2 regions of the Morganella morganii genome follow, and region 2 is predicted to be linked to the other one. Evidence: predicted binding sites of a transcription regulator. Region 2 holds the regulator's gene; the other holds the start of a gene.
The links. The regulator LexA, encoded in region 2, represses DNA repair genes until DNA is damaged. The targets are predictions, from matches to a motif close to TNCTGTATGTACATACAGNA.
Positions count from the first base shown of each region.

Region 1: the regulator LexA is predicted to act here: its motif matches at 2,853-2,872, upstream of JL661_RS07625 (metal-dependent hydrolase).

Region 1 is NZ_CP069157.1:1,584,711-1,589,356, forward strand. Features, by position in the region: gene htpX (protease HtpX) at 1-403, shown strand, start outside; gene JL661_RS07620 (L-cystine transporter) at 648-2,042, opposite strand; gene JL661_RS07625 (metal-dependent hydrolase) at 2,277-2,834, opposite strand; gene hxpB (hexitol phosphatase HxpB) at 3,000-3,665, opposite strand; gene JL661_RS07635 (YniB family protein) at 3,845-4,384, shown strand; gene JL661_RS07640 (fructosamine kinase family protein) at 4,456-4,646, opposite strand, start outside.
Region 2 is NZ_CP069157.1:68,652-73,297, forward strand. Features, by position in the region: gene plsB (glycerol-3-phosphate 1-O-acyltransferase PlsB) at 1-1,347, opposite strand, end outside; gene JL661_RS00290 (diacylglycerol kinase) at 1,486-1,857, shown strand; gene lexA (transcriptional repressor LexA) at 1,975-2,589, shown strand; gene zur (zinc uptake transcriptional repressor Zur) at 2,668-3,186, opposite strand; gene JL661_RS00305 (YbaK/EbsC family protein) at 3,363-3,833, shown strand; gene JL661_RS00310 (helix-turn-helix domain-containing protein) at 3,869-4,222, opposite strand; gene JL661_RS00315 (helix-turn-helix domain-containing protein) at 4,277-4,489, opposite strand.

The DNA of each region.
Region 1 (4,646 bases), 1.5 Mb from region 2:
CACCTTTGTTATCTTTATTTCCCGTATTCTGGCACAACTGGCGGCAGGTTTTATGTCAAACAACAATGACGAAAACTCAGGCAGCCAGGGCAACCCGATGATTTATTTCGCGGTATCGATGGTACTGGAAATTGTGTTCGGTATTCTGGCCAGCATTATCACCATGTGGTTCTCACGCCGCCGTGAATTCTATGCGGATGCGGGCTCTGCAAAACTGGTGGGCCGCGAGAAGATGATCGCCGCACTGCAACGCCTGAAAACCAGTTACGAACCGCAGGAAGAGGGCAGCATGATGGCGTTTTGCATCAACGGCCGCAATAAATCATTCAGCGAACTGTTTTTATCACACCCGCCGCTGGATAAGCGTATTGAAGCACTGCGCAGCGGTGAGTTTCTGAATTAATCACTACATACTGATAAAAAGGCCGTTACGCCCAGCGTTACGGCCTTTTTTATGCCTGTCTGCGGAGCAGTAATAATGCCGAAGGTGGCATCCGAAAACATAACGTGACAGGCGGATCCGATGATTAACCCGGCGGTGTGACGCGGGGGAAGTCTGCAGGAACCATGGTGATATCAATAAAAAGCCCGTATTCATATCCTGAATACGGGCTTTTTGTTATCTGACGATAATCAGCGGCGGAATATTATCCCTGCTGTAAATCTTCGTCATTATCGTTATTAAACAGGGTTTTGTCTGTCTGGCCCAGGATCTGGCTGGTGACTGTCCCGGCGGTCATGGAACCACTGACGTTCAGGGCGGTACGGCCCATATCAATCAGCGGCTCGACAGAGATCAGCAGCGCGACCAGAGTGACCGGCAGACCCATTGCAGGCAGAACAATCAGAGCCGCGAAGGTGGCACCGCCGCCGACACCGGCAACACCGGCTGAACTGACGGTGACGATACCGACGAGTGTGGCAATCCACAGCGGGTCAAACGGGTTGATACCCATGGTCGGGGCAACCATCACCGCCAGCATGGCCGGGTAAATCCCCGCACAGCCGTTCTGACCGATGGTGGTACCGAAGGAAGCTGCGAACCCGGCAATAGAATCAGGAATACCGATACGGCGGGTTTGTGCTTCCACACTCAGCGGAATACTGGCCGCACTTGAACGGCTGGTAAAGGCGAAAGTCAGTACCGGCGCGATTTTACGGAAGAAACGCAGCGGATTGATACCGGCAGCGCCGACAATCAGGCCGTGAACGACGAACATCAGCAGGATCGCAATATAAGAAGCAACGACGAAAGTCCCTAATTTAATGATGTCCTGAATGTTTGAACCGGCAACCACTTTGGTCATCAGAGCAAATACGCCGTACGGGGTAAAGCGCATCACCAGACGCACCAGTTTCATCACCCACGCCTGCAGGATATCAATCGCGCTGAGCACTTTGGCACCGCGCTCTTCGTTGTCTTTAATCAGCTGAAGTGCAGCCACACCCATAAAGGCGGCAAAAATCACCACGCTGATGATGGAGGTCGGGTTAGCACCGGTCAGGTCAGCAAACGGGTTTTTCGGAATAAAGGACAGGATCAGCTGCGGCACGGTCAGGTCAGACACTTTGCCTGCATACTGGGATTCCAGCTGGGTCAGGCGTGCGGTTTCTTTCACACCCTGAATCAGACCATCTGCGGTTAAGCCGAAAGCGAGGGTGATCAGAATACCGATTAAGGCGGCAATTGCTGTGGTGATCAGCAGCGTGCCGATCGTCAGCACGCTGATTTTACCCAGCGATGATGCCTGATGCAGACGGGCAACCGCGCTGAGAATAGACGCGAAGACCAGCGGCATAATCACCATCTGTAACAGCTTCACATAGCCGTTACCGACGATATCAAACCACGGCAGCGCCTGTTTTACTGCGTCATGCTCCGTGCCGTAGAATGCATTCAGCCCGAGGCCGAACAGAACACCGATCACCAGACCGGTGAGTACCTTTTTGGACAGACTCCAGTCCTTATTACTGCTGAGCTTCATCAGCACCAGCAGCAGAATAACGAATATGGCGAGATTGCTGATTAATGGAAAGTTCATCCCGGTCTCCGATACCTGTTGGTATGTTGTTATAGTGTGTTGACTAAATCGCATACAGTTATGCAGATGCTAAAACTGTAAAGGATGCGTTATAGATTAACAGGAGTTTTCTGCAGTACTTATAATTAATCTGCATTATTTATAGCTATATTGTAGATCACAGTGGTTGATTTAGCCTGAATCGTCATTAAACGGATGTTTTTCTATAGCTGATGGTTATATAAAACGGATTATTTATAGCCTGGCCGATATCTGAGCCAGTATCAGTTCCCGGACATGATCCCACCAGACCTCCCAGTGAGCAGGCAGATAGAACGAGGCCACCAGTACAACCAGCGCCACACTGCGTTCCGCCCGTTTATTGGCTTTGCTGCCCAGCAGCGGGATGCAGAAACGCCAGCGTACCGGCCATAACAGCGGGATCCCGGCGGTCGTCAGCATATCGCCGGCCAGGTGGCTGAGATACCCGACAATCACGGCCTGATAAAAATCTGCCGGAACAGACCAGCTGACCGGCAGTTGTGTGCGGAACAGAATAACGCCGGTCAGAATTGCCAGCAGACTGTGGGTGAAACCCCGGTGGCCGCACAGGCGGGAGATTGGCACTGAAATAAAGCGAACCCACTGACCCAGCATGGATTTAGGATGATCGATATCCGGCAGCAGAGCACCGGCGAGGGCGCCGGGGATCAGGTGCAGCCAGTCCCCCTGACTGATATCAGGCGAAATCTGAAGCTGATGAACCATCACTACAGAAGCGACAGAGAAAAGCAGGTGACCCTCAGCTGTCATGATACCGGGTAAATACTCAGGTGTTTATTTATACAGTGTTACAGTATAAAGTCTTTTATGACGCCCGGCCAGAGGGTAAGAAAGAAAAAGGCTTATTTATTAATGAATAACTCCGGAATATTTCACTAACGGAGCAGGGCGGGATATTTCCCGCCACAAAAATAATCAGCGGACCATAGCCGCAGTCAGTTCGCTGAGCGATGACAGGCGGTAATCTGCCAGTGACCAGCGCGGGTCGGCGGCCATTTCAGCGGACGGAACCACAATGGAGCGCATGCGGGCGGCTTTACAGGCAATCATACCGTTAACGGAATCTTCCAGCGCCACGCACTGCACCGGCGGAACACCCAGTGCTTCAGCGGCATTCAGATAAACCTGCGGATGCGGCTTGCTGTAGGGCAGATCACCGGCAGACACCACCGCATCAAAATAATGGCGGATATTAAACATCTCCAGCACAGATTCCAGCATATAGAGCGGCGAGGCGGAAGCCAGAGCAATTTTCAGTCCCTGTGACTGACACAGGGAGAGCGCATGTTCCACACCGGGCAGAAGCGGACGCTCTTTTTCCACCATGGCAATTGTGGAATCAATAATCCGCTGAATGACCTCTTCTTTAGAGGGAGTCTGCCACGGCGAAACCTGATACCACAGCTCCACGACCTGGTCGATACGCAGACCCAGCAAATCGGGCAGCTTATCCCGCAGTGACATATCCAGGCCGATGCTGCTGAAAACCTGATTTTCGCTCTGAAGCCAGAATGGCTCGGAGTCAATCAGTAAACCATCCATATCAAAAACAGCGGCCTGTACCGGTAAGGTGTGGGACATAGTGTAGCTCCTGAGATCCTGCAATGAATTAAAACATTCTCTGATTGTAACAAGCCGGGGCAGAGAGTTCATTAAGTGACTTAATAATTTACGGGGTAAAAAAGTCCGGAATAATGATAATGATTTTCTCCTGATTTCTGCGCTATGATTACAGGGAAAAAATCAAATGAGGAAAGCGCATGACGCTGCAACAGGCACGCTGGGTTGCTGTATTTAAACGGGTGGCAGGCTGGGTGGTTTTTATTCCGGCCCTGATCTCAACCATTGTTTCGTTACTGAAACTGGCTCATCAGCAGAGTACCGGCAGTGATAAAATTAATGCCGTTATCGGGGATTTTATCAATGTGGTGACGGAAATGATCCGTGTGAATACACCGTTCCTGAACACATTCTGGAATAACTCCCCTGTACCGGATAAATTACTCGGTTTTGAAGGTCACAATCTGAGTTTTTTACTGATTTATATCCTGATGTTTGTGGGGCTGGCGCTGAGTGCATCCGGTATCCGTATGTCCCGGCAGGTAAAATTTATCCGCGAGAATATTGAAGATCAGGCCATTATTGAAAATGCCAGAGAGAGCGGAAAAACACCGGCGGATTTAATCGCCAAAATACGTATTCCGAATCACACTATTTTCCGGCAAATTTTTGTGCTGTATGTGCTGCCGGTATTTATCGGCGCAATTGCGTGGTTTTTAATTAAGTTCCTTAACTGGTAAGCAAAACAGCCTGAATAAAAAATACCCCGCAGAGTCTCTGACGGGGTATTTTTTTGTCTGTAAGACAGGGATTAACCGGCGAGAATATCGTCAATAATCGTCTGCGCACTCTGATAATAACGATCGCCAAATAAATGGCTGCGGTGAAGCTGATAATAGAGCTGATAGAGCGGCTGGCGCTCTAAGAAACCACTTTCCAGCGGCCAGACCTGCTGATAGCCGTCGAGGATTTGCATCGGCAGCTCAGGGAAAAAAGAGAGCA
Region 2 (4,646 bases):
TTCTTTTTGCTTGGTGGCACCGCGCAGCTCTTTGGCGTAAGTACCCACTTCCATCACATGCTCATAGCCGATATAGACCGGCACCAGGGTGATAGGTCGCGAGTCACCGCGCAGCATAGCCTGAAGCGTCATCGATAATGTGCCGGTTTTTGGCTCCAGCAGACGCCCGGTACGGGAACGGCCGCCTTCGACAAAGTACTCGATGGAATAACCGCGTGAGAAGAGCTCACTCAGGTATTCACGGAAAACGGTGGAGTACAGTTTGTTGCCCTTGAAGCTGCGGCGGATAAAGAAAGCACCGAGGCGGCGGAAAATCGGTCCCGCCGGCCAGAAATTGAGGTTAATCCCGGCGGCGATATGCGGCGGTACCAGCCCCTGATGATAGAGCACATAGGAGAGCAGCAGGTAGTCCATGTGGCTGCGGTGGCAGGGCACATACACTATCTCATGGCCGTCCTGTGCCAGCTGGCGCACCCGCTCCGCATTATGGACATTCAGTCCCTGATAGAGGCGGTTCCAGGTCCAGCCGAGAACGCGATCAGCCACGCGCAGAGCGTCATAGGTGAAGTTAGCGGCCACTTCGTTCATCATGGAAACGGCATTCTGACGCGCTTTTTCAATGGTGATTTTTTTGGCTTTCGCTTCATCTTCAACGGCTTTTTCAATCGCTTTGGATTTCAGCAGCTTATTGAACAACTCCTGACGCACCGGCAGTTTCGGGCCGATAGCGGCCATACGCTGGCGCGAGAAGTGAATACGGGCGACACGGGCCAGTTTATTAGCGATAATAGTGTCGGTACCGTGTTCAGAGGCCATTGCGCCCATGGACACCGGCTGTGAGAAACGGACAAAACTGTCGCGTCCCAGCCAGAGCACGGCGAAAAATTTCTGGATCCCGTTTAACAGACGCAGATGCGGCACACCGTGGTGTCCCTCGCGGCCCGGTGAACGACCGAACATCACAGAGACCGGCAGCATCTGAATATCCAGCGCCGGATTATTGCGGTGCAGATCCAGATAGGCGTGGAAAATATGGACGGAATCCTTACGCGGATTCAGGGCGTAATAACGGAACACACGCGGGCCGTCATCGATAAAGACATAGCCCGGTAATGTGGTATTACCGATGACATTATCTTCCAGCGGATCCGGCATGCCCTGTGCGAGACACTGACGGCGCAGTGTCAGCAGGTCCGCCTTAGAGTGATAAGGAAGAACATAGAGTGTCGGACGTTGTGTATCCAGCCCCAGCTCATTGACCGGATCCGTCGGGATCGGCTTGCTTTTTACCAATAGTTTTAATGGTAAATTCAATACGTTATAGTATATTTTACGCCAAAGTGACATAAATGTATGAAGCCTCTTGTTGACAATTCGCGTTCAGCATACCAGAAAGGCGGAGCCAGATCTGTGTTGCGGCAGCAATAAAATCGCGGAAAAATAGCGGCGATCAGTCAGATAATCATATTATTTACAGTGACAGAAATGAAAAAAAATACCGGATTTATACGATTAATTAAAGCGGCGGGTTATTCAAAGAAAGGACTCATTGCGGCATGGAAAAATGAAGCCGCTATCCGTCAGGAATTGCTGGCGCTGATCCCGGCCGTCATTATTGCCTTTGCTTTCTCTTTTACGGCGGTTGAACGGGTGCTGCTGATTGGTTCTGTGGTGCTGGTAGTGGTGATTGAGCTTATCAACAGCGCTATTGAGGCTGTGGTTGACCGTATCGGTACGGAATATCATGAACTGTCCGGCCGGGCCAAAGATATGGGGTCCGCCGCAGTATTTATCGCCACATTACTGGGGCTGTTTGTCTGGATTATGCTGTTTACCAGCTGGTTCCTGCGTCTTTAACAGACGATTTTTTGTGAAACCTGCGGCGTAACACGTATTTTCCTCATGTTATGGTTCCCAATCCCGGAATACCTGTATATACTCACAGTCTGACTGTATAAACAAACAGGGGGCGAAATGAAAGCACTGACGGCACGGCAGCAACAGGTTTATGACCTTGTTCGTGACCATATTTCGCAGACGGGCATGCCACCGACGCGTGCAGAAATTGCGGCACGCCTGGGTTTTCGCTCTCCGAATGCGGCGGAAGAGCACCTGAAAGCCCTGGCGCGTAAAGGCGTCATTGAGATTGTCTCCGGGGCCTCCCGGGGGATCCGTCTGCTTCTGGAAGAAGAAGAGGATGAAGGTTTACCACTAATAGGCCGTGTGGCCGCAGGTGAGCCTTTATTAGCACAGGAACATATAGAAAGCCGTTATCAGATTGACCCGATGCTGTTTAAACCAAGTGCAGATTTTCTGCTGCGGGTAAATGGTATGTCAATGAAAGATATCGGTATTATGGACGGTGACTTACTCGCGGTGCATAAAACCCAGGACGTGCATAATGGCCAGGTGGTGGTTGCCCGTATCGAAGATGAAGTGACAGTCAAACGGTTTAAGAAAGTGGGCAGCAAGATTGAGCTGCACGCTGAAAACGAAGAATTCAGCCCGATCGTGGTGGATTTACGGGAACAGAACTTTACTGTTGAAGGTCTGGCAGTGGGTGTGATCCGTAATAACGACTGGCACTGATTTCCGGGACAGCCGCCTGAAACGGTATCCGCTTAAAAACCACAGTACGCCGGAGACGGACACTGTGGTTTTTGTTTTTCAGCGTCCGCGTTTACGCGGTTCGTCATGTTCATGGTCATGCAGGCATTTATCTCTGCGGGTGCAGGATTCAATATCATAACAAGGGCGGCAGTATCCGTGCGCCTCAATCACACTGTGGCGGATATGAAATTGCGCGGCATCCGCCAACTGAGTGATTTGTGAATCAATCGCCTCTCCGTCCCGCTCTGTCACACTGTTACAGCGATCGCAGATAAACAGTACTGAAGTATGGCTGGGTTTATCAAAATGCGGACACATCACAAAGCTGTTGGTGGACTCAATTTTGTGGATAAATCCCTGCTCCAGCAGAAATTCCAGACCGCGGTAGATTGTCGGCGGTTTTGCCTGCGGCTCGGTTTCGCGCAGCAGATCCAGCAGCTCATAAGCACTGATGGCTCCGGGCTGGCCGGCAATCAGCTGCAGAATCGACTTTCGCTGAGACGTCATGCGCACACTGCGTGACAGACACAGTACTTCTGCTTTTTTTAATAAAGTCTGAATATCAACAGATTGCATGACATCACCTTCCGCTAATCAATAAATATATGAACAGCCCACTCTAACATGAATTCCGGCAGAATAACCGGTATCCGCGCTATTTTGTCAAAAAAGGGCTGCCAATTCAGGGCAAATTATGGTGAGCTGTTGGTGCAAACACATAAAAAGCACATGATAATAAAACGGAGTCCTGAATGAGTATCGAAACGGTTCGTGCCTGGTTCGGCACGCATGCCCCGGATGTTACGATTATTGAGACCACACAGCCGACTGCCACTGTCACTCAGGCAGCAGAAGTTCATGGTGTCCGCCCCGGTCAGATCTGCAAAACACTCTCTTTTAAGCTGACGGATGACAGCGCGATTCTGATTGTGATGGCAGGGGACGCCCGGCTGGATAATAAAAAATTCAAAACACAGTTCGGCTGCAAGGCCAAAATGCTGAATGCAGAGGAAGTGGTGCATTTCACCGGCCATCCGGTCGGGGGAGTCTGTCCGTTCGGGCTGCCGGTACCGCTGACCGTTTATGCGGATCATTCACTCCGTGAGTATGACACGGTATTACCTGCGGCGGGGTCGGCTAATTCCGCTGTCCGGCTGACACCTGCGCGGCTGGCGGAACTGACAAACGCACAGTGGCTGGATGTAACCACTCAGCCGGTATAAACAGACAGCACCGCATCAGCGGTGCTGTCACACACTCAGTGTTCCGGTGGCCGGGTCTCCGGCTCCGTATTTACACCGGCGTCGGTACTGCGGGGGATAACGTTATCATCATCCGGCAGGTGCTGGCGGGTAAAGAACAGCAGACTGTCTTCTATAAAGTAGTAAGGGGAGACGCCGAAGACCTGGGAGATCCTCAGAATAATTTCCAGTGAAATTTTTGTGCTGCCGATTTCGTAACGGGAGATTTGCTGTTGTGATACACCAATCAGATTGCCCAGTTCTGTTGATGTGACTCCGGTGATCCTGCGCATTTTGCGGATTTGCCCGCCGATAAGCTTGTACATCTCATTAATGCTGGTGTTCAGGTTATTATCTGTTTTATTACTCATTATCATCTGTCAGTCTGGTTAAACAATAATATATTAATGTTTGTCAAATTAAACTTATTCTTCATCACAACCCATTTCATCAAAAAAATAACTAACACTAATATTCAGGACGTCTGCAAGCATTAACAGTTTATCCAGAGGAATTAAGCTTGCTCCCGTTTCATAACGGGATAACTGCTGTTGTGAGATATTAATTTTTATTGAAAGCTCTTTACCTGTCAGACAGTTTTTCAGTCGCTGACATTTTATTTTGCCGCCAATAAACATTGCCAACTCATATTTATCATATATTGTCATAAATTATGAAGATAAACGGTTGTCATTAATAATGTTAAAATTTAACTTGACGTATTTATTTCCTCAAATAGTTTCTTTAAAAAGTATAATCGATACCCTTTTAATATGTAATAGATACAAAAAAGCA